4 regions of the Arthrobacter sp. SLBN-83 genome follow, and region 4 is predicted to be linked to each of the others. Evidence: riboswitches for the same ligand, from Rfam matches in the RefSeq annotation. Region 4 holds a riboswitch; each other region holds the start of a gene.
What was found. A riboswitch is a leader RNA that binds a small molecule or an ion and turns the genes downstream of it on or off. The one in region 4 is predicted to bind S-adenosylmethionine.
Positions count from the first base shown of each region.

Region 1: linked by a shared signal. The riboswitch ahead of FBY30_RS13905 (aminotransferase class V-fold PLP-dependent enzyme) and the one ahead of metX (homoserine O-acetyltransferase MetX) in region 4 are both predicted to bind S-adenosylmethionine.
Region 2: linked by a shared signal. The riboswitch ahead of FBY30_RS03735 (cobalamin-independent methionine synthase II family protein) and the one ahead of metX (homoserine O-acetyltransferase MetX) in region 4 are both predicted to bind S-adenosylmethionine.
Region 3: linked by a shared signal. The riboswitch ahead of FBY30_RS07815 (DUF1737 domain-containing protein) and the one ahead of metX (homoserine O-acetyltransferase MetX) in region 4 are both predicted to bind S-adenosylmethionine.

Region 1 covers NZ_VFMX01000001.1:2,975,458-2,981,346, forward strand. The annotation lists gene FBY30_RS13905 (aminotransferase class V-fold PLP-dependent enzyme) at 1-1,197, opposite strand, end outside; SAM riboswitch class IV at 1,235-1,348, opposite strand; gene hisN (histidinol-phosphatase) at 1,501-2,313, opposite strand; gene rsgA (ribosome small subunit-dependent GTPase A) at 2,359-3,474, opposite strand; gene aroA (3-phosphoshikimate 1-carboxyvinyltransferase) at 3,458-4,846, opposite strand; gene FBY30_RS13925 (DoxX family protein) at 4,853-5,398, opposite strand; gene FBY30_RS13930 (sigma-70 family RNA polymerase sigma factor) at 5,636-5,889, shown strand, end outside.
Region 2 covers NZ_VFMX01000001.1:839,124-845,012, reverse strand. The annotation lists gene FBY30_RS03745 (DUF3151 domain-containing protein) at 1-293, shown strand, start outside; gene FBY30_RS03740 (uracil-DNA glycosylase) at 372-1,004, opposite strand; gene FBY30_RS03735 (cobalamin-independent methionine synthase II family protein) at 1,209-2,417, opposite strand; SAM riboswitch class I at 2,431-2,535, opposite strand; gene FBY30_RS03730 (M14 family zinc carboxypeptidase) at 2,778-3,842, shown strand; gene FBY30_RS03725 (adenylosuccinate synthase) at 4,100-5,389, shown strand; gene FBY30_RS03720 (YegP family protein) at 5,567-5,889, shown strand, end outside.
Region 3 covers NZ_VFMX01000001.1:1,712,817-1,718,705, forward strand. The annotation lists gene FBY30_RS07800 (glutamate--cysteine ligase 2) at 1-926, shown strand, start outside; gene FBY30_RS07805 (O-succinylhomoserine sulfhydrylase) at 1,056-2,264, opposite strand; gene FBY30_RS07810 (rhodanese-like domain-containing protein) at 2,265-2,675, opposite strand; gene FBY30_RS07815 (DUF1737 domain-containing protein) at 2,672-2,935, opposite strand; SAM riboswitch class IV at 2,949-3,064, opposite strand; gene opgC (OpgC domain-containing protein) at 3,230-5,692, shown strand; gene FBY30_RS07825 (hypothetical protein) at 5,833-5,889, opposite strand, start outside.
Region 4 covers NZ_VFMX01000001.1:4,369,235-4,375,123, forward strand. The annotation lists gene FBY30_RS20440 (LysR family transcriptional regulator) at 1-510, shown strand, start outside; gene FBY30_RS20445 (alcohol dehydrogenase catalytic domain-containing protein) at 512-1,648, opposite strand; gene FBY30_RS20450 (MFS transporter) at 1,656-3,038, opposite strand; gene metX (homoserine O-acetyltransferase MetX) at 3,217-4,332, opposite strand; SAM riboswitch class IV at 4,344-4,459, opposite strand; gene FBY30_RS20460 (bifunctional o-acetylhomoserine/o-acetylserine sulfhydrylase) at 4,582-5,889, opposite strand, start outside.

The DNA.
Region 1 (5,889 bases), 1.4 Mb from region 4:
CGGCAGGCCAAGGCGCTTCAGAAGGGGATGGGCGCAAAAGCGTCCATCGCGCAGGCCCACGCCGTGCTCGGCGGCGAGGTAGGCCGCCACCAGCCCCGCGTCGTAGCCCTCCACGGAGAAGTTGACCACGCCGATGGTGTCCGTTTCCGGGTTGCTGTCCTTGAAGATCTGGTGGACCGTGACGCCGTCAATGTCCTTCAGTCCCTCCACCAGGAAGGAACGGATGGCGGATTCGTGGGCATGCCACCGGTCCTGGTCCAGCGCCGCGATCACCTGCGTGGCGCGGGCCAGGGTGGCGGCTCCGAGGACGTTCGGTGAGCCCCCCTCATGGCGGGCAGGGCCGGTGGCCCAGCTGACGCCGTCGAGCTTTGCTTCCTTTACCGCGCCGCCGCCGGCAAGGTGGGGGACGCCCGCGTCCAGCCAGTCAGGGCGTCCCACCAGGACACCGGCGCCGAACGGTGCGTACAGCTTGTGGCCGGAAAACGCGAGGTAATCTATGCCGTCGTCGCTGATGTCCACCCGGCGGTGCGGTGCCAGCTGCGCCGCATCCACTACGATCCGTGCACCGTGCTGGTGGGCCAGCGTGGCCAGGGCCCGGATGGGAAGGATCTCGCCGGTGACGTTTGATGCGCCGGTGACTGCCAGCAGGCTGACCCCGCCCTGCTCCAGCTCGGCGCGGACAGCGTCGAGGGTGCCGGTGAGCGTGTCCGCGGCGACGATGCTCCGGTGCGGTACGCCCTGCCAGGGCAGCAGGTTGGCGTGGTGTTCGATGTCCAGGTAGAGCACATCGCCGGCGGGCCGGCCATCGCTGATGGGAAGGCAACCTGCCAGGAGGTTCAGCGAGTCCGTGGTGTTGCGGGTGAAGATGACCGAGTCGTCCGGGCGGCCCCCGACGAAATCGCGGACAATGCTGCGCGCGTTCTCGTAAACCGAGGTGCTGATCTGGGAGGCGTACCCTGCCCCGCGGTGGACGCTTGCGTAGTAGGGCAGGATCTCGTTCAGGTAGGCGGACACCACGGAGAGCGCGGGGGCGGAGGCGCCATAGTCAAGGTTCGCGTACCGCACGTGGCCGCCGGTGATGAGCGGCGCCTGGATTTCCGCGCCGGTGACCGCCGCGAGGGGCCGTATTGCGTGGCGTTCAGCAGCAACGGTGGCTTCGGTGATGGCGGGCTGGGGGGAGACGGTGGCAGTTGTCACAGAGACCTCACTTGAATACAGGACTCCGGCAAAGTGGAATCCGCGCTTGCCGCATCCGCTCCGGACCGGCCTGGTCGTCACCCGGGGCACCCCACCGCGAATGGAGGGTTGCCGGCCAGCAAACCGGGGTTTAGCGCTGGCACTCGTGACCTGGATAAAAGCGTAGGACATGCGGCGGCCAAGACTGAACCAGCAACGATTGTTAAGCCCTTTGTTACGCGCCGCCGAATAAACGACGGCGGACACCTCCTTTGGAAGGTGTCCGTCGTCGCTTTATTCGTTTTCCCACTGGAACGTCAACTGTTACAGCAAATCGTCCAGGTAAGGGTTCAGGCGGTGCAGCACCTCCGAGTGCAGGATGGAGTTGGTGGCCAGGGCGTTCCCGCCAAAGGGGCCGTCCTCGCCTTCCAAAGACGTGAAACGGCCGCCGGCCTCCACCACGATCGGCACCAGGGCGGCCATGTCGTAAAGGTTCAGTTCCGGTTCGCAGGCGATGTCCACGGAGCCCTCGGCCACCATGCAGTACGACCAAAAATCCCCATAGGCGCGGGTCCGCCACACGTCCTCGGTGAGGCCCAGGAACTCGTCGAGGTTTCCCCGTTCCTTCCATCCAGTGAGGCTGGAGTAGGAGAGGGAGGCATCGGCGAGGCTGGAGACGTTGGAGACGCGGAGCCGGGTGGCAGCCGCCAGCGACCTGCCCATGTACGCGCCCATCCCTTTTGCCGCCCACCAGCGCTTGCCCAGGGCCGGGGCGCTGACCACGCCCACCACCGGCTCGCCCTCGTCAACGAGGGCGATCAGGGTAGCCCAGACCGGAACGCCGCGGACAAAGTTCTTGGTCCCGTCAATGGGGTCGATGATCCAGCGCCGCGAACCGTGGCCCGTGCTGCCGAACTCTTCGCCCAGGACCGCGTCACGGGGGCGGGAACGTGAGAGCTGCCCGCGGATCGCTTCCTCGGCGGCCTTGTCCGCATCGGTGACCGGGGTCAGGTCCGGCTTGGTCTCAACGTGGAGGTCCAGGGCCTTGAAGCGGCTCATGGTCTGGTCATCCACGGAGTCGGCCAGGACATGTGCCAGGCGCAGGTCATCGTTGTAGCTCGAAGCGGGTTGGATCATGGTTCCAAACTACCGTCTGCCCATGCTTCTTCCGGGGAGAACGCGTCAGTTGACGCTGCCGAGCTCTTTGGTTTCCTGTGCTTCCATCCTTGGATCCGTGCCGAGCAGCCGCCGCAGCGAGGCGAGCCGTGCGGGACCAGTGGGACCTGCGTGTCCGTCCGCCACCCAGTCGTCGAGGCCGCAGTCCACTGCAGTTGCCGTGTGCTTGCAGCCCCGTTCGCAGTTCTCGATGCCGGGGGAGAGGTCCGGGAAAGAGCGCAGGATCCGGTCAGGGTCCACGTGGGCCAAACCGAAGGATCTGATGCCCGGGGTATCGATGATCCAGCTGCCGGCCGGCGCGTCCGCCAGGCGCAGCGCCAGGGCCGACGACGATGTATGCCGGCCCCGGCCGGTCACCGCGTTGACTCCGCCGGTGGCCCGCTCGGCCCCGGTCAACGCGTTGACCATGGTGGACTTGCCCACGCCCGAATGTCCGAGCATGACCGTGACCTGGCCGTCCAGGTGCGCGCGAAGCTCGGCCACGGCGGCGCTGTCCAACCGGGCCGAAAGGCCGTCGTCGGAGCGCGCATCGATGCCCGAGGCCTGGGCGTCAGCCGTCCGGCTGATGATCACCGGGAAGTCCAGGTGGGTGTAGTTGGACAACAGTTCCGCGGGGTCCTTGACGTCGGCCTTGGTGACCAGCAGGATCGGTTCGATGCCGGCGTCGTACGCGGCCACCAGGGCACGATCGATGAATCCGGTCCGCGGCTCAGGGTTGGCCGCCGCCACCACGATCACCAGCTGGTCCGCGTTGGCCACCACGGCACGTTCGATCGGGTCTGTGTCGTCGGCGCTGCGGCGCAGGAGCGTTTTGCGGTCCTGGATCTTCACCAGGCGGGCCAGCGTGTCCGGCGCTCCCGACACGTCTCCCACAAGCGAGACAAAGTCGCCGGCAACCACCGGCGAGCGGCGAAGTTCGCGGGCGCGTGCCGCAATCACCACTCGTTCGTTCTTCGAGTCCTCACCCACCACTGCCGTGTACCGGCCGCGGTCCACGGTGATGATCCGTCCGGTGACGGCGTCGTCGTGGCTGGGCCGGTCCTTGGTGCGGGGCCTGGAACCCTTCTTGTTCGGCCGGATTCGGACGTCGGATTCGTCCCAGGAGTCAGTGCGCCGCGCCACCGCTGGGCTCCTCCGGTCCGGATGCCGCCGCGGCGTCCTGGGCCAGCATGCCTGCCCATAGCTGGGGGAAATCAGGCATGGTCTTGGCGGTGGTGGCAATGTCCTCCACCTGCACCCCCTCCACCGCCAGGCCCAGGATGGCGCCGGCAGTGGCCATGCGGTGGTCAGCATAACTGCGGACGACGCCGGCATGCAGTCGGGCGGGACGGATCACCAGGCCGTCGCTGGTTTCCTCTGCGTCTCCGCCAAGCCGGTTGATTTCCGTCACCAGGGCCGCGAGCCGGTCCGTCTCGTGTCCGCGCAGGTGGGCGATCCCGGTGAGCCGGGAGGGGCCGGTGGCCAGCGCACACAGGGCTGCCACCGTAGGCGCAAGCTCGCTGGTGTCGGCGAAGGTGCCGCCCTTGATCTCCTCGCCGCCGGTGACGGTCAGGACCCCGTCGGCCAGGGTAACGTCTGCGCCCATTTTCGCGAGGATGTCGCGCCACAGGTCTCCCACCTGCTGGGTCTCCGCCGGCCAGTTGGGAATCCGCACCGTACCCTTCGAAGCCAGCGCGGCTGCCAGGAACGGACCGGCGTTGGAAAGGTCCTGCTCGATCCGCTGGTCGAAGGCGCGGATCGGCCCGGGCGCCACCACCCAATGATTGGGAACGGAGTTGTCCACCGAGACGCCCGCACCGCGCAGGACAGCCACGGTCATGTTGATGTGGTCCAGGCTGGGCACCGGCTTCCCCACGTGCTCCAGGTGCAGGCCCTCGTCGAACCTCGCCCCCACCAGGAGGAGGGCGGAAACGAACTGCGACGATGCGCTGGCGTCAATCACCAGATGGCCGCCCCGGACCGAGCCCTTGCCTTCCACGGTGAACGGGAGCGATGACGGTGCGGAGCCGTCTTCGGAGGCAACGGCAACACCCAGAGCTTTCAGGGCCTCGATGATGGTCCCCATAGGCCGCTTGCGGGCGTGCGGATCACCGTCGAAGACACTGGTTCCGTTGCGGAGCGCCGCCAGTGGCGGAACGAACCGCATGACGGTGCCGGCCAGCCCGCAGTCGATCCTGGTGAGGGACGCCTCGGCGGCTGCCGGCAGCGGAACCACCTCCAGATCAGGGCCAAAGTCACCGTCCCCTGGCACCTCGGTAATCGTGGCACCCAGCTGCCGGAGCGCGTCGATCATCAATGCGGAATCCCTGGAGTGCAGGGGCGCGCGCAGCCGGGACGGACCCTCCGCCAAGGCGGCCAGGACCAAGTACCTGTTGGTCAGGGACTTTGATCCGGGCACCGTCACGGCGGCATCGACGGGCCGGGACGCAAAGGGTGCGTCCCAGTGCTCCACAGGTGTTCCGGACCCGTCCCGGGTGGCAGCTGTTGCGGTCATTCGTGCTTATGCTCCCGTGGCGTGTACTGCACGGCGTACGACTTTGTCCGCCTTGTTCAGCTTCTTGGTGGTGGTGCGGCGCGCGTCGGCAGCAATGTGCGAGGCGTTCCTGCGGGCATCGGCGGCCAGGTGCTCGGCGCGCCAGGCCAGGCCCGGCTTGCCCGCTGTGTCCACGGAAGCCAACAGCGCCCCGCCGCTCAGCGAGAGGTTCTTGAGCAGCTGGTTCCGGCGGTTTTCACGCCCTTCCTTGCTGCTGATGTCCGCACTGCGCCACTCAACAAAGGTGTTGAGGAGCGAGATCACGGTCAGAAGGCCGGCCGAGAGCCTGGAGAACTTGCCAAGGCCGAACAGGACGCCGGCTCCCACCTGGGTTCCGCCGATCACGCGCGCCAAGGTCTTCTCGCTCGCCTGGAAGGGGAGTGAGGCCGCCGCCTTGCGCAGGAGCGGCGAAAGCTGCTGGGCGGTGTCGTCGGAGTTCTTGAGCTTATCCAGTCCGGCAAGAACGAAACTGGAGGCAAGCATGGGGCGAGCGAGCGTGCGGACAAAGGACATGGATTTCCTCCTGGATGGACGAGCCGCGCCAAGCGGCGGAGTCGGTCCTAGTCTTGCACTTTTGGGGAATATTTGCCCGCGGGGGGCGGTTATCGATGTCGGGTTCGTGACAGGAGCCCAGGCGATCATTCACCCGATACAGAGCGGAGTTGGGCCTTGGGGAAGGTGTTGGACGGAACAAGACCGGCGGGGCCGGTGGCAGTGGGTACTCTTGCCGCGGAGCCGCTGGAGTACGGCATGCTCCGGGCGGGAAGCCGGACAGTAGACTTGAAGGCAATGAACACCTTGGATCCGGCCGTCGCGGCCATGTATGAGGCTACCCCCGCCGAAGTGAACGGCAAGGCGGGAGCCGCGCCGCTGCCGTCCGCCCAGCCCGGCCCTGCTTCGCAGGCCGCCGAAGCCGACCCGAATGACGGCACCGGCCTGGATGTCTCCGCGGAGACCATGGAGGAGCGCCGCCTTCGCTTCGAGCGGGACGCCATGCAGTACGT
Region 2 (5,889 bases), 3.5 Mb from region 4:
CATTGCTCTGGGCCATCCTGGCCGAGGAAGCATGGTCGGAAGGGCGCACCATCGACTCCTACGCCTACTCACGGGTGGGCTACCACCGGGGCTTGGACGCGCTGCGCCGCAACGGCTGGCGCGGCGTGGGACCCATCCCATGGGAGCACGCGCCCAACCGCGGGTTCCTGCGGGCGCTCTACTCCCTGGGGCGGGCGTCCTCGGCCATTGGCGAGGCGGACGAGCCGGAACGGATCGAGAAGTTCCTCAACGACTCGGATCCCAAGGCGAAAGCGGCCATCGAGGGCAAGTGAAGCGCCACGTGCTTAAATGACGACGGCGGGTGGTGACTTTCAGGTGAAAGTCACCACCCGCCGTCGCGCGTTGGTCCGCTAGGCCTTCCGGGCGATGCCGGTGCGGGCCATGGCGTCTGCGTAGGCCGTGCGCATGTCCTCGAGGAACTCCTCCTGGCGTGCAGGGGAACCGGCGAACGCGCGGCCGCTCAGCGAGCGGACCTTGTAGGTCTTCAGGCCGCGGCGCCACAGCAGGGGGACCTCGGTCTTCAAAAGCAGGTTTGCCAGGCGGTTGGCTTCAGTGCCGTGCGCCACGATGACCGATGCACGCGGCACCAGGGCCAGGAACTTCAGCAGGGGCTTCAGGCCGGCCTGGACCTGGTCCGGGGTGAACTTGCCGTTGGCTTCGCCGGGGACGTGCCACGGGTGGACGTTCCACGGCATCACGAACTCGGGGCGCAGTCCCAGCTTCCACTGGATGCCCAGCATACGGGTGGCGGCGTCCTGGTCTCCGGCGGTGATGAAACCGGAGGGATCTGCCTCGCCGATGTTGGAGTAGAGGCTGATAATGCGGCATTCCTCGACGTCGTGCATGGGGTCGACGTAGGGGACCACAGTTCCGGGCTTGGCCTCCTGCAGGGAATCGCACAGTTCGTTGACGGCTGCAACGCTCGGTTCGTAGCGGCGGCTCATGAGCTGTTCGTGGAAAGTTTCGGGGGCCAGGGCTGTCATGAAGTGCTGGTTCTCCTGCGGGGATTGGCGTTGCTGCCGCGGCCGGATGAGGGCGCGGGGAGGCGCGACGCATCAGCAGCGGTTGGTTGGGGTGGGCCGGACCTCGCCGGCCTGCTCCAGTTTAGCAAGCCCCCGGAAGCGAAACGCCGGCTGCCCCATTCCGGTGACGGAAGGAACAGCCGGCGCGGCGGCACGGCCGGCCGTTTACCAGAGGCGCTTGGTGGCGCGGCGGGCGCCCTCGCCCAGTGCTTCCAGCTTGGCAAAGGCTATCTGCGGGTGGACCCTGCCGCCCAGGCCGCAGTCGGTGGAGGCGATAACATTTTCCCTGCCCACGACGTCGGCAAAGCGGACAATGCGGTCCGCCACCAGGTCCGGGTGCTCCACCACGTTCGTGGCATGCGAGACTACCCCGGGGATGATGACCTTGCCCTCCGGGAGTTTGGTGTCCTCCCAGACCCGCCACTCGTGTTCGTGGCGGACGTTCGCGGCCTCAAAGGAGTAGGCGCCGGCATTGACCTGCAGCACCGACCCGATGATGTCCGCGAACGGGATGTCCGTGGTGTGCGGGCCGTGCCAGGAGCCCCAGCAGACGTGCAACCGGATCTGTTCCTGGGGAAGATCCCGGAGGGCCCAGTTGGTGGCTTCGACACGCAGCTGGATGAACTTCAGGTAGTCCTCCAGGGAGGGCTCGGGGTTGATCTGGTCCCAGCTCTCGGCCAGTGACGGATCATCGAGCTGCACGGTGAGGCCGGCATCGATGATCGCCTTGTATTCCTCCCGCATGGCGTCGGCGCAGGCGTAGACCAGTTCCTCGTCTGACTTGTAGTACTCGTTGGCCACCCTTGCGCAGGAGCCGGGGGAGAGCGAGGCCACGAAACCGTCGGAGAGGCCCGCGGCAGCCAACCCCGTCTTCAGGTTCCTGATGTCCGACGCCACCAGGTCCTGGCCCGTGTAGGTCAGGGGGCCGGCGATCTTGGGCTGGGCAACGCTCTTGCGGTGGGTGAGGATGCCCGAGGAGGGATCGTTGTACGCCTCGTTGAACGCCTGCCGGTCCCGCCGGTCCGGGAAGGAGGTCAGGACGATGTGGCCCGGCGAGGAGCGGTGCACCTGCGAGTCGGCCCAGCGGTCAACATTGGTCGGCTCCAGGCCGCCGAGTCGGGAGAACGAGTAGTTCCACCAGGCGCCGTAGTCCACGGAACTGGACATGGTGTGGCCGTATTCGCCGTCGTTGGGGATGTCGATGCCCAGGTCTTTTTGGCGCCGGACGATGTCCACCACCGAAGCCTCCAGGAGCTCAAGGAATTCGGGGGAGATGCCGTCGGCTTCCTTGGCGGCGTTGGCGGCAATGAGTTCCGGGGTTCGGGGCAAGGACCCGGCGTGGGTTACGCGGATGTGGTCAGTGTTCAGGGACATGCTGGAATCTCTCTTTCCATCGGTCCTGGCAGTAGCACCTTCGGGCAGCAACAAATCTGCTGATCCGTGGTTGCTGCGGCGTCATCGAGCCAGGTCTCTCGGCCGCTCCGGATGGTTCCCTCTCACTTAAATCGAGAAGCCCGCGTCCGGGCAAGTCCTGCACGCTTTATTTCGGCGGCTTCCCTTGGCGCCCAAAATAATCATCCATCGAGCGGCTCCTTGTGCCTTACAGAATTCGTCCAGCGTATTGACAGACTTTGTCCAGCTTGGTTGGCTCTTGTCACAGCCAAATGAGGGAAATGACGGCTGGCTGCCCCACTCGCATGCACCACATCACACTCAAAGAAGAGGTACCGCAGCGTGAACAAATCCCTGCAAACCTTCAGGAACCTTGCCCTTTCCGGGGCCCTGGCGCTCGCTGTCGTGGCGGGACCGGCACCGCTGGCAAACGCGGTGGGCGAAGGACCCGGCTATGACGGCAATGGCCAGATCACTACAACGAAACTGGCCACCTATGACCAGATGGTTTCCTTCCTGAAGGACCAGGACGCCAAGCAGCCGGCCATGGAACTGGAAGTCATCGGCCGGACCGTGAAGGGCCGCGACATCCACCTGGTCAAGTACATTTCCGATCCGGCCAAGCCCACCATCCTTTACCTGACCCAGCAGCACGGCAACGAGCAGCTCACCACCGAGGGTGCCATGGAGGTCATCAAGCACCTGGGTACCGGCAAATCGGCGGACATCCTCAAGGGCGTGAACATCCTGGTGCTGCCAATGCTCAACGCCGATGGCGCCATGGGGGACGTGAACTTCTCCCTGGACAACTACCTCGCCAAGGGGGACCGGCACCTCACCCGCTACAACGCGGAGGGCGTGGACCTGAACCGCGACCACGTGGCCAAGGTCCAGCCGGAAACCCAGGCGCTGCACAACAACGTGATGCGCAAGTACCGGATCGACTACATGATTGACCTGCACCACCAGGGCACCCGTGCTGAGCGTGACGGCAAGCTGGTCTCCGGCTCCATCCTGTACCCCACCACCCCCAACGCAGATCCCGCCGTCGTCGAAAAGTCGAAGCAGCTGGGTGCCGTGGTCTTCAATAACGTCGACTCCACCGGCTGGGGCCACCTGGGCAAGTACCAGGGCGGCAGCGCCGAAACCATCAGCCGCAACGGCATCTCCGTGGAATACGGCATCGCCACCTTGCTCTTCGAGATGCGCGGCATGTCCGACCACTACCTGGACGGCTACGCGCTGGGCCAGCGCAGCAACGGCTACCTGATCAAGCAGACGGTCACCACGCTGACGTCCACCGCCGCCGCCATTGCGGACGGTTCCATTGCCGACGCCGACACCTCCTTCTGGGACACGCTCGCCGAGCAGACGTCCCGGCCCGCAGGGGAGGCGGAGGACGAGTAGCAGCACCGGCGCGCCGCGGCGGTTCTGACCAGGGCCGCCGCGGCCCTTCCCGCATAAGGGGCCGCGGCGGGCCAACAATGGACAAAGTGCCCCATCGGCTAAACTTGGGTGGTAAGAGCCCCGGGACTCTTCTTTCGCCGTGCCGTGCTGCGGCCGCGTGAAGGCCGGTATGTTCGGGGCATTCTCATGAACGGCGCTGCATGGGCCCGCCACCTCGTGGCAAACCCGGGCAGCCCGAACGAATGGGGGAGGATCCCATGCCAGCAATTGTGATCGTAGGAGCCCAGTGGGGCGACGAAGGAAAAGGCAAGGCCACCGACCTGCTGGGTGGCCGTGTTGACTACGTCGTCAAGCCCAACGGCGGCAACAACGCCGGGCACACCGTCGTCGTGGGCGGTGAAAAGTACGAACTCAAGCTGCTGCCGGCGGGCATCCTCAGCCCAAACGCCGTTCCCATCATCGGCAACGGCTGTGTAGTGAACCTCGAGGCCCTCTTCCAGGAGATCGACGGCCTGCAGGCCCGCGGCGCCGACACCTCCAAACTGCGCGTCTCCGCCAACGCACACCTGGTGGCCCCGTACCACCAGGTCCTGGACAAGGTGACCGAACGCTTCCTCGGCAAACGTGCCATCGGCACCACCGGCCGCGGCATCGGCCCCGCCTACATGGACAAGGTGGCCCGGCTGGGCATCCGCGTCCAGGACGTCTTTGACGAATCCATCCTCCGCCAGAAGGTGGAAGGCTCGCTGCGCCAGAAGAACGAACTCCTGGTCAAGGTCTACAACCGCCGCAGCGTGGTGGTGGACGAGATCGTGGAGTACTTCCTGTCCTATGCTGAGCGGCTCCGCCCGCTGGTCATCGACAGCACCCTGGTCCTGAACTCCGCCCTGGACGAAGGAAAAGTGGTGCTGATGGAGGGCGGCCAGGCCACCTTCCTGGACGTGGACCACGGCACCTACCCGTTCGTGACCTCCTCCAACCCCACCGCCGGCGGCGCGTCGGTGGGGTCTGGCATTGGCCCCACCCGGATCTCGCGCTCCATCGGCATCATCAAGGCCTACACCACCCGTGTTGGCGCCGGCCCATTCCCCACGGAACTCTTCGACGAGATGGGCATGTACCTGCAGAAGACCGGCGGTGAGTTCGGCGTCAACACGGGCCGGCCGCGCCGCTGCGGCTGGTACGACGCCGTCCTGGCCCGCCATGCCTCCCGCGTCAACGGCTTCACGGACTACTTCGTCACCAAACTGGACGTACTGACCGGCATCGAACAGATCCCCGTGTGCGTGGCCTACGACGTTGACGGTGTCCGGCACGACGAAATGCCCATGACGCAGACCGAGTTCCACCACGCCAAGCCAATCTTCGAGTACTTCGACGGCTGGACCGAGGACATCACCGGCGCCCGCACCCTTGCGGACCTGCCGGAGAATGCCCGGAACTACGTGCTGGCGCTGGAAAAGCTCTCCGGCACCCGCTTCTCCGCCATCGGCGTGGGGCCGGACCGGGACCAGACCATCGTGGTGAACGACCTCATCAACGACTAACCTGCGCGGCGAGCGCAGGATGACGACGACGGCAGGCCACCCTTGCGGGTGGCCTGCCGTTTGCTTTGGGACTGGGGTGGAAGCAATTTACACAGGCTTAACGCTCCCGGTCTTGTGAGGCGGTTGGCGCGGCAGCCACACTCGGTAGTACCCCCTGGTGCCCAAGGAAGGACTGTCATGGCCGGAAAATTCGAAGCATTCATCGACGCCGATTCCTTCTTTCGGTTCCGGCTCCTGGCCCCTGACGGAGCAGTCGTCGCGATCTCCGGTCCGTACGAAGATAAAGCATCGGTGGCAGCCGGGATCGCCGCGGTACGGGAATGTGCCGGCACAGGCCTGGTCACCGACCTGTGCCCGGCTGGAGCCGTGACCCGTCCCGGCGGAGCGGTAAACCGTCCCGGAACCCCGCCCGCTGCGGAAGCTGCCGCCAGTGCCGCGGAGCCGCCGGCCGCCGTCGTACCCGTCTGCGGCGAAGAGCGCATGCCCGCCAGGCTGCACGC
Region 3 (5,889 bases), 2.7 Mb from region 4:
GTGCCAGGGTGGCGGCCCTCGCCACCTCGCCGGTGGCGTCCCCGAGCCACACAACCCCGGACCCGCGCTACGCCAGGATGCTGGAACGCTTTGGCCTCACTGCCCAGGAGCAGCTGACCTGCGGCTTCCACGTGCACACCTACATCGAATCGCCGGACGAAGGCGTGGCCGTCCTGGACCGCATCCGGGACAAGCTGGCCGTGCTGACGGCGCTGAGCGCCAATTCACCGTTCTGGAACGGCGTGCCCACCGGGTTCGAAAGCTACCGGACCCAGGCCTGGAACCGATGGCCCACGGCTGGGCCGGCAGGCATCTACGGCACCTACCCTGCCTACCGAAGGGTGGTGACCCGGCTGCTGGATACCGGTGTGATGCTGGACGAGGGAATGCTCTACTTTGACGCACGGCTGTCCCGCAACCACCCCACGGTTGAGGTGCGGGTGGCGGACGTCTGCCTAAGGGCGGAGGACGCCGCCCTCATTGCCGTGCTGGTCCGGGCACTGGTGGAATCCGCCGGCAGGGAGTGGCGTGAGGACGTTGATCCTGCACCCGTTCCCACGGTCCTGCTGCGGATGGCTTCCTGGCAGGGCAGCAGCGAAGGGCTCAGCGGCGAGCTCCTGGACTTCGGCAACTTCCGCCCCGCCCCGGCCGCGGATGTGGCGCGTTCGCTGGTGGATTACCTGGCTCCAGTCCTGCAGGAACAGGGAGAGCTGGCTTTGGCCCGGCAGGGTGTGGAGGACATCATTGCCCGCGGAACAGGGGCCGCCGAACAGCGCCGTGTGCGCGAGAAAGCCCTGGTGGCGCAGCCCGATGACATGGGTTTCGGTGCGGTGGTCAAGCACGCTGCCAGGGTCACCATGCGCGATGCCCTTGACCTCTCGGATGTCGAGGCCGTGCCCGAGCTGCTGCGGGTCCGCCAGTCCTGACCGGCAGCCCGTGGCTTGCCAGTCCGCGACCCGCAGCTTCCTTTTCGACGCGCTGGTTCCCTTTCGCGGCCCGCATTTAAGCCGCGCCCGGGAATCTGCGCCGCGAAAACGGGAAAGCGCGTCGACAACCTAGATCTGCTTCAGGGCCTGCTCCAGGTCGCGGATGAGGTCGTCCGGGTCCTCAAGGCCCACGGAGAGGCGGACCACGCCATCGCTAAGCCCAATGGCCGCCCGTCCTTCCGGCCCCATGGCGCGGTGGGTGGTGGTGGCGGGATGGGTGATCAGGGACTTGGAATCGCCCAGGTTGTTGGAGATGTCGATGATCCGCAGCCCGTCCAGCAGCGCGAAGGCAGCCTCCTTGCCGGAGCGCCCACCCGAAGGAGCAAGCTCCAAGGTAAGGACCGTCCCGCCGGCGCTCATCTGCTTCGCCGCCAGCCCATACTGCGGGTGCGACTTCAGCAGCGGATACTTCACCCAGCTCACGGCCGGCTGCTCCTCCAGCCACTCGGCAAGCCGGAGGGCCGTGGCGGAGGAGTGGTTGACGCGCAGGCCCATGGTTTCCAGGCCCTTGGTCAGCACCCAGGCGTTGAACGGGGAAAGTGCGGGGCCGGTGTGGCGCATCAGCTGCTTCACGGGGCCCTCGATGAACTCCTTGGTGCCCAGGATGGCACCGCCCATCACCCGGCCCTGGCCGTCGATGTGCTTGGTGCCCGAGTAGACGATGACGTCCGCCCCAAGATCACCGCAGCGCTGCAGCAGGGGAGTGGCAAAGACATTGTCTGCCACTACGGTGGCCCCGGCGGCGTGCGCCAGTTCGCTGACCGCGGCGATGTCCACGATTTCCTGCATGGGGTTGGACGGGGATTCGAAGAAGACGGCCGTGGTGGGCTTGGAGAGCGCTTCGCGCCACTGGTCCAGGTCCGGGCCGTCCACGAACACCGTCTCCACACCCCACCGGGGCAGGATCTCGTTCAGGACCACGAAGCAGGAACCGAACAGCGAGCGTGCGGCCACCACCCGGTCGCCCGCTGCCAGCAGGGCACCCAGGGCCGTGAACACCGCGGACATGCCAGAGGCCGTCGCGAAGCATGCTTCGGTGCCTTCCAGCAGCCGGAGCCGTTCCTGGAAGGTGGCCACGGACGGGTTGCCGTAGCGGGAGTAGACAAAGCGCTCGTCTTCGCCGGTAAATGCACGTTCGGCGGCCGCCGCGGATTCGTAGACGAAGCCGGAGTTGAGGAAGATGGCCTCCGACGTTTCCTGGAAGTTGCTGCGGTCCAGCCCGCCGCGGACGGCCTGCGTATCAGGGTTCCAGCCGGGGGCGTCTTGGTTGAAGCTCACTTAGTTCTTTCCGAGGTTGGTGGGCAGGCCGCGGTTCTTCCAGCCATTGACGGTCCGCTCGCCGAAGCGGTCGGGATCGCCCTCGAAGCCCTCAAGGACGCTGTAGGCGGTAAAACCTGCCTGGGTGGCGGCGGTGGCCGCAGCGATGGAGCGCTTGCCGGAGCGGCACAGGAACACCAGTTCCGTGTGCGGGTCCTCCGGTGCCTGGTCCGTCAGGTCCTTGATGAAGTCCGGGTTGGGGATACCGCCGGGGAAGGTCCACTGGATGAACAGGGGGTCGTTGTCCGTGGCCTTGGTGTCAGGGATGCCGATGTGGGCCCATTCGCCCTCGGTGCGGACATCCACCAGGACGGCACCCTGCTCCAGCTTGGTCCAGGCTTCCTGCGGCGTCAGGTCTCCGGCGTAGCTCATGCGTGGCCCTCGCCGTCGAACTCGCCCTCAAGCTCGTCCACGGCAGTGGCCACGGCGGCATCCGCCGAGGCGATGGCGGCCGGAAGGACGATGGCCTGCGCCACGATGACGGTGGTGCCGTTGAAGGTGGCTGCGGGACTGCCGTGCAGCACGTACCCGTCGGCGAGTGCAGCGGAGATCCGCTCGCAGAATTCACGGTTGTCCGCGCCGGTAATCAGGCGGTAGGACAGTCTCTCATCAGGGGCGGGTGCGTCGGACACGACGGATCTCCTTCTCTCACGCTTGCAGCTCGAATGGGTCGATATGCCGAGTATTCACCTGAGGCACCCCGCCGCGAAAGGGAGGGTTGCCGACCGGCCAGTCAGGGCTTGGCGCCGGTACTCATTACTCCCCAAAAACGTAACACCTCTCCTCCCAAGCCGCACGGCCGCCGTCGTCACGTTCCGTAATTCGCCGGGCGCCCAGGCGACACGCGAAGGCCGCCCGCCCGATAAAGTCTTACCGGGGGCGCAGCCCCGTCTCCACAGCAATGAGTACCGGGGGGTCCTTGCAACATGCGGGCAGTCACATCGCACCACCACGCCAAGTGGCGGAACCGTACGCGTTCCGCCGTCGCCTATCTGGCAACCATCGTTATCGCCTTCCTGGCCGTGCTGGCGCCGGCAGGTCCGGCGCAGGCGGCCCCGGCGGAACCGGACAAGGGCAAGCCGTGGCTGGGTGCTGTGCTTGAGTGGGGCGAGGACACCGCCGCAGGCTTCAGCGACCGGCTGGGCGCCAGCCCCGCCGTCTTCGGCCACGACATCACCTTTCCTTTCCGCGATTCGGAACGGAACGACATCGACGGCTTCCTGCAGCAGGCCGCAGCCAAAGGTGCACATGCCCTGCTCACGGTGAAGCCGTCGGTGCCGCTGGACCAGCTCGGCACCAGCGAGGCCGAAGCCTTCGCCCAGCAGGTGCAGGTCCTCACCTCCGGGTTCAAGGGGCAGTTGCTGGTCCGGTTCGCTCCTGACATGAACACCAGCTGGGTGGGCTGGGGCCAGCAGCCCGCCGCCTACCGGCAGGCTTTCCAGGCGGTGTCCAAGGCATTCAAGAAGGACGACGGCGGCCGGGTCGCCATGGTGTGGGCACCTTACCTGGGCAAGGACTACCCCTTTGACCGGAACCGGAATGCGCCGCAGCCGGGAAGCGAGGGGTTCGCCTTGCTGGACACGAACGGGGACGGGACCTGGAACGGAAGTGACAGCGCCTACGCACCGTACTACCCCGGCGACGACGCCGTGGACTGGGTGGGTCTGTCCGCCTACCATGACGACACGGCCGGCGGGGCCGCCGTCAACACTGTGCCCCGCGCCGGCGAGCTCCAGGAGATGCTGACGGCGTCCGGTGGCGAAAACTTCTATGGCACCTACGCCGAGGGGCACCGGAAGCCCTTCCTCCTGCAGACCTCGGCGTTTTACAGCCCGTCAACCGGCGGGGCGCCCGAAGTCGACATCAAAACCGGCTGGTGGGACCAGGTGGTGGCAACTGCCACCTCCCCGGAGTTCGCACGCACGGCCGCCGTCGTGTGGGATGAGCGCACCAGTACCAGGGACACCGGTGTGGCGAGCATCAGCTGGCTGCTCACTGGAAGCCCGGAGATTGCCAAAGCGGCGGCGGACCGGCTGAAGGCCTCGCCGATGGTGACCGGCCCTGTCACCGATGCGGCACCCACCACCTATGTCCGCGCCAACACCCTCTCCGGGCCTGCTGCCTGGACTGTTGCCGCCGCCATGGCCATCCTCCTGGTGGCCCTGTGGCAGGTTCCGCGCAGGATCACCGCAGCCACGGCCTGGAGCTACCAGGACCCTTCCACCAGGGACTCGCGCGTTGACCTGTTGCGCGGGATGGCCATCGTCTTTGTGGTGGTCAACCACCTGGGTATGGCCTCGCTGTTCCAGCTGCTCACGCAGGAGGCCGTGGGCTTTGTGTCAGGCGCAGAGCTGTTCGTCCTGTTCTCCGGCCTGGTGGTGGGCATGGTGTACGGGCCCAAAGCCAAGGAGGACTTCGGGCGGGTTGTGGACCTCACGTCACGCCGCGCAGGCAAGCTCTACCTGACGGCGCTCGCCGTGCTGATCGGCGTCTTCCTGCTGTCCCTGCTCCCGTTCTTCCACACCGAGGCGCTGACCACGTTCGTGGACCAGGGGACCGGGGGTGCCGGGCACAATGGTGCCGGCCGGACCTACGACCTCTATGCGGGCATGTCCTCGCTGTTCCAGTTCCCCGTGCCGCCCCAGGTGCTGCCGGCCATCATCCTGCTGCAGTTCGGGCCGTGGCAGTTCAACGTCATGGGCCTCTACGTGGTGCTTTTGCTCGTCAGCCCGCTCATCCTGGCGGCGCTGAACCGTGGAAAGGCGGTCTGGGTGTTGGCGGTGACCCTGGCCGTATACGCGGTGGGTACAGTGACCAGGTTCCGCGTCCTGCCGTCGCAGTTCGAGGATTCCTTCCCCTTGCTGGTGTGGCAGGTGCTGTTTGTGCTGGGGTTGGTTGCCGGCTACTACCGCCGTGCCATCGTTGCCTGGCTGTCCAGGCACACCTGGGTGGTGATTGCCTGCACCGCGGCGGCGTTCGCGCTGGCCTTCCTGTCCTGGGGGAATCCCTACCTGGCCAACAACTACGACGTCCGCCTGGCGCTCATGCCGGACGCGGCATACCGCAGCATGTACGACGCACTCTTTGGCCGCACATACCTGGCTCCCGGCCGCCTGCTCAATGTCATGGTTTTGGTGGTGGCGGCCTACGCATTCCTCAGCGCCTACTGGAAGCCGGTGCAGCGGGCCCTTGGCTGGTTCCTGATCCCGCTGGGCCGGGCCACGCTGTACGTGTTCATCATGCATGTGCTGCTGATCGCCGTCGTAGCCAATATTCCGGCGCTGCAGCAGCAAAGCATCTTCCTCAACACCGCGGCCTACGCCGTGGTCCTGGCGCTGCTGTGGGTGATGGTGCGCACCAGGTTCCTCTTCCGGATCATTCCCACCTAGTCCGGACAGGGCCTGCGGGTGCAACCGCTGAGTTTCCCGTGATGGCCCAGGGCATGAAAAATGCCGTGGCACCGAAGTGCCACAGCATGTCTTTGTTCATGAGCAGGCGGGTTGCCCGTGCCCGGATGGACCCAAGGACGTTAGACAAGCCCCGGATAGCTGGCGAGGATATAGTCTGCGGCGGCTGGGCCCTTCAT
Region 4 (5,889 bases):
ACCCGGAAAGTCAGCCAGAACCGGTCCGGGGTGGACCTGGAGATCGTGGTGGGCCGGGCCGACGTCAGCACTGCCCAGACCATCTTCCTGAGCAACTACTACCTGCGCCTCTACGCCAGCCAGGACTATGCAGCGCGGCACGGCCTTCCGGAAACGCTCGACGGCGTGGGGCAGCACGCGTTTGTCTCTTACGTCGAGTCTGCGCTCCAGGTGGCGGAACTGGGCCCCCGCTGGTCATCGCAGCTGCCAATGCCCCGAACAAGCTTCCAGGCCACCAGCGTCTTCGCCCAAGTGGAGGCGGTACGCCAGGGCGCCGGCATTGGCCTGCTGCCCAACTTCATGGTGGCGGACCGGGAGGATTTCGTTCCCGTCCTGGCCGGCGACTTTGAGCGCCAGCTCCCCATCTGGGCCGTTGCCCGTCCGGAGTCGCTCCGGTCGGGCCGCGTGCAGGCGGTGATCGCGGCCTTGAAGGAAGAGCTGAAGGAGCGCGCGGGACTGCTGGCCGGCTGAGTCAGGCCTGGAAGAGCCGGCGCACTACCTCCCCGGCTGCGAGCGCGTCCAGGCCCTCGTTGATTTCGCTCAGTGGCCGCGTGTCCGTGTGCAGCAGCTCAACCGGCAGCCTCCCCTCCCGCCAGTACCCCAGGTACTTGGGGATGTCGCGGGCGGGAACGGCATCACCCATGTAGGAGCCCAGCAGCCGCTTGCCTGCTCCCGCGAACTGGAGGGCCGGGACGGTCAACTCGGCGGACGGATGCGGAAGGCCCACCGAGACCACCGCCCCACCCCGGGTGACCCGCTCCAGGCAGGACGCGATCACCCCTGCCGAGCCCACCGCCTCGATGGCAACGTCCACTCCGTCGCCCGAAGCTTCGCCAATCAGCCGGCCGGCGTCGTCCGGCGTACCCACCGCGGTGGCACCGGCATCACGGGCCAGCTGGTGTTTTCCCTGGTTCGGGTCGATGGCAATCACGCTGGCAGCTCCGGCCAGGCGTGCCGCCATGACGACGGAAAGGCCCACCGCGCCCAGGCCGAACACTGCCACGTGCTGTCCCTGGCTGACTCCCGCCGTGTTGAACACCGCGCCCATTCCGGTGAGCACGGCGCAACCAAACATTGCCGCGACCGTGTCCGGGACGTCGTCGTCAATCACCACCACTGATTCCCGCGCAACCACTGCGTAATCCGCGAAGGCCGAGACACCCAGGTGATGGTTGATGCGCTCCCCCTCCGGCGTCCGCAACAGTGCCGGACCATGGAGCAGGTCACCGGATCCGTTCACCTCAGCTGCCCGGTGGCAAAGCGCGGGCCGGCCGGCCAGGCAGGCCCGGCAATGGCCGCAGCTGGGTACGAACACCAACACCACGTGGTCGCCAACGGACACGTCCTCCACACCTTGGCCCACGGACACTACGCGCCCCACCGCCTCATGGCCCAGGGCCATGGGAAGCGGCCGGACCCTTGAGCCGTCCACCACGGAGAGATCGGAGTGGCACAGGCTCGAATAGGTGATGGCAACCCCCAGTTCACCCGCCCGGGGCTCCGGCTGCTGGAGCTCCTGCACCAGCAGTGGCCGGGCGTCGGCGTAGCTGCGTTTACCGGAGGCGTCTCCAGTGGCGGGGACGGTTGCGTACAGGACGGCGGCTTTCATGGGACCCCTACTTCTTGCTGGCGGCCAACAGGTCGGCGGTGCCCTGGGCGTCGGCGGCATCCACGTCGTGGAGTGAGACGCCGCGGGTCTCCTTCAGGAAGAAGACCGCGACGGCGGTGATGGCGCAGGCGATGAGCAGGTAGACGGCCACGGGAACCGAGGACTTGTAGGTGGCCAGAAGTGAGGCGGCGATGATGGGGGCCAGGGAGCCGGCAACTATCGAGGTCACCTGGTAGCCCAGGGAGACGCCGGAGTAGCGCATCCGGGTGGGGAACATTTCCGCCATGATGGCAGGTTGGCCGGCGTACATAAAGGCGTGGAACACCAGGCCGATCATGATGGACGCCAGGATGATGAAGTCGTTCTTTGTGTCCATCATCGGGAAGGCAAAGAAGCCCCACGTGGCACCCATGACGGCGCCGGCCATGTAGACGGGCTTGCGGCCAAAGCGGTCCGAGAGCTTGCCGATCATGGGCACCACGGCGAAGTGGACGGCGTGGGCCAGGAGCAGCAGGAGGAGGATGCGGGTAGTGTCCGCCTGCACCACGGTCTTGAGGTAGGTGATGGAGAACGTCACCACCAGGTAGTACAGGATGTTTTCCGCGAAGCGCAGGCCCATGGCGGTGAAGACCCCGCGCGGGTAGCGGCGGAAGACCTCGGCCACGCCGTAGCCCTTATGGCCGGCGTCCACTTCCTTGCGGGCCTCAAGGAAGATGGGGGCATCGTTGACCTTGGTCCGGATGTAGTAGCCGATCAGGACGATCACCGCGGACAGCCAGAAGGCAACGCGCCAGCCCCATCCGAGGAAGGCTTCCTGGGTCAGGGTGGAGGACAGGACGAACAGCACGGCCGTGGCGAGGAGGTTGCCCAGGGGCACCGCTGACTGCGGCCAGCTGGCCCAGAACCCGCGGGACTTGCTGGGGCTGTGCTCTGCCACGAGGAGGACGGCGCCGCCCCATTCCCCGCCAACAGCGAAGCCCTGCGCAAACCGGAGGATGACCAGCAGCGCCGGAGCCCAGTAGCCGATCTGCGCGAATGTGGGCAGGCAGCCCATGAGGAAGGTGGAGACTCCCACCAGGACGATGCTCAGCTGCAGCAGCTGCTTGCGGCCGAACTTGTCGCCGAAGTGGCCAAAGACGATGCCGCCGATGGGACGGGCCACGAAGCCGACGGCGTAGGTAAGGAAGGCGGCGATGATGCCGTCCAGTTCGGTCCCGGCGTTGGGGAAGAAGGCCTTTCCGAACACCAGGGTGGCGGCCGATGCGTAGAGGAAGAACTCGTACCACTCCACGACGGTGCCGGCCATGGAGGCCGTCACCACCTTCTTCAGGCCTGATGCCTTGACGTCGGTTTCCTCGGTGCGCCTTGCGGCGGAGCGTTCCGTACTCATGCGAACTCCTTCGGCGTCGTCGTCGACACCATGGGGACAGTCGATGGCAGCCGCGTGTGATGTACACCACGAAAAGCGGCTTCGATGAGTATGGTCTGCCTGCCCGTGCAACCTCAACGCCCATTAGTGCAGAAGGCATCTGCAGGGATGCACATTGCTGGTGGTTTGCTGGGTGGTACTAGGCCAGGAAGCTGCTCCGGAGCTGCGGCCCCAGCTGGCCGATCTCGGTAAGGAATCCGTCGTGGCCAATGGGCGCCTGGATGATGTGGACGTCCACCTCGCCGGGCAGCGCCTGCGCAAGCTCCCGCGACTGGCTTGGGAAGTAGAGCCGGTCGGAGTCGACGGCGGCCACGAAGAAGCGTGCAGTAGTACCGGCCAGGGTTTCGGCCAGGGTCCCCCGCCCGCGGCAGACGTCATGGCTCATCAGCGCTTCGGTCAGGGCGATGTAGCTGTTGGCGTCAAAGCGCTTCACGAGCTTATTGCCCTGGTGGTCCAGGTAGCTTTCCACCTGGTAGCGGCCGCGGGCTGCCAACACTTCGCCCTGCAGGGGCGACTCGGATGCCTGGGCTGACCGGCCGAAGCGGCCTTCCAGTTCCGCGGCGGACCTGTACGTGATGTGGGCGATGCGCCGGGCAAGGGCCAGGCCCTGTTCAGGGCAGGGACCGCCGTAGTAGTCGCCGCCGTTGAAGTTTTGATCCTGCCGGATGGCCAGGGTTTGGGCCTGGGCGAAGGCGATCTGCTCCGCAGTGCTCGCCGCACCCACGGAGATCACGGCGCAGCGCTGAACCCTTTCCGGGTAGGTCACCGCCCATTCCAGTGCGCGGGCACCGCCCATGGAGCCGCCAAGGACCGCGAACCAGCTCTTGATCCCCAACTGGTCTGCCAGCCGGGCCTCGGCCACGGTGCTGTCCCGCAGCGTGACCAGGGGGAAGCGCGAGCCCCAGGGCGCTCCGTCGGGGGCGGGCGAGGAGGGGCCGGTGGAGCCGTAGCAGCCGCCAACGATGTTGATGGACACCACGAAGAAACGGTTGGTGTCCACGGGGGCGCCGGGGCCGGCCAGCTGTTCCCACCAGCCTTCTTCGTCGGTGTCACCGCGGGTCACGTGGGTGCTGCCGGTGAGCGCGTGCTCGATCAGGACGGCGTTGCTGGCATCCGCGTTGAGGGTGCCCCAGGTTTCGTAGGCCAGCGTTACGTCGGGCAGGTATCCCCCGGCCTCGAGCTCCAGTCCCCCAATGGAGGCGTAGCGGACAATTCCGTGTTCGGGGATGGTGGTTGGGGCGACGGTAACCGTCATGGCAGACCTCTTCTACGCGCTTGCCTGCCGTCGTCTGACCGGCAGGCCAGGTCCTCACCCGGGGCACCCCACCGCGGAAGGAGGGTTGCCGGCCAGCAAGCCGGGGCTGTCACTGGCACTCATGACCTGGATCGAGTGTACGAAACACCACCCGGTCCAAGCCAAGAGTGTGACTGGTTATGACTTCCCGGCTTGCTGCCCGCCCCGCCTTACCGCCCAAGTGGAGGCCCGGCGTCGTGCTTTACGCTTCTAGGCGCTTTTCGCAGCCCTGAAGCCTGCTTCCAGGTCGGCCAGGATGTCGTCGATGTGTTCCAGACCCACGGAAAGCCTGACGAGTCCCGGGTGCACCCCGGCCACCGCCTGCTGCTCGGGCGAGAGCTGGCTGTGCGTGGTCGACGCCGGGTGGATGACCAGGGAGCGCACGTCGCCGATGTTGGCCACGTGGGAGTGCAGTTCCAGGGCGTCGACGAAGCGTTTGCCCGCCTCCGCTCCGCCGGCCAGGTTGAAGGCGACGACGGCGCCCGTACCCTTGGGGCCGTACTTGCGGCCACGCTCGTACCAGGGGCTGGATGGCAGCCCGGCGTAGGCGACCGATTCGACGTCGTCCCTTGCCTCAAGCCAGCGCGCCACCTCGGTGGCGTTGGCCACGTGGCGTTCCACCCGCAGGCTCAATGTCTCCAGGCCCTGGGAAATCAGGAAGGCATTGAAAGGCGAGACCGCCGAGCCCAGGTCGCGCAGGAGCTGGACGCGCGCCTTGAGGATGTAGGAGAGGTTGGCCCCCAACGCGCCGTCGGCTCCCAGGTCCCGGGCGTAGACCAGCCCGTTGTAGGTGGGATCCGGGGTGTTGAAGCTTGGGAACCGTTCCGGGTCCTTGCTGAAATCGAATTTACCGGAATCGACGATCACGCCGGCGATGGCTGTACCGTGGCCGCCCAGGTATTTAGTGGCTGAGTGGATCACGATGTCCGCTCCCCACTCCAGCGGGCGGATCAGGTATGGGGTGGAGAGGGTGTTGTCCACGATGAGGGGCACGCCGGCCTGGTGGGCGACCTCGGAGATGCCCTCGATGTCCAGGACGTCCTGGCGCGGGTTGGAGACCACTTCACCGAAGAAGAGCTTGGTGTTGGGCTGGACGGCGTTGCGCCACTGGTCCAGGTTGTCGGGATCGTCCACGAACGTGACGGAAATACCGAACTTCTTCAGGGTGTGGGCGAACAAATTGTAGGTACCGCCGTAGAGGCTGGGGCTGGCCACGATATGGTCCCCTGCCTCGGCGATGTTGAGCACCGCGAATGTTTCGGCGGCCTGGCCGGAGCTCAGCAGCAGCGCAGCGAGGCCACCTTCAAGGCTGGCGATCCGCTGTTCCACGGCGTCCTGCGTCGGGTTGCCGATGCGGGTGTAGATGGGCGCGAGCTCGGACAGTGCGAAGCGGTTTGCTGCGCTCTCGGCCGTAGGGAACACGAAGGATGTGGTCTGGTAGATGGGCAGCGCACGGGCTCCCGCGGCACTGTCCACTTCCTGGCCGGCGTGGATCTGGCGGGTTTCGAAGGACCAACC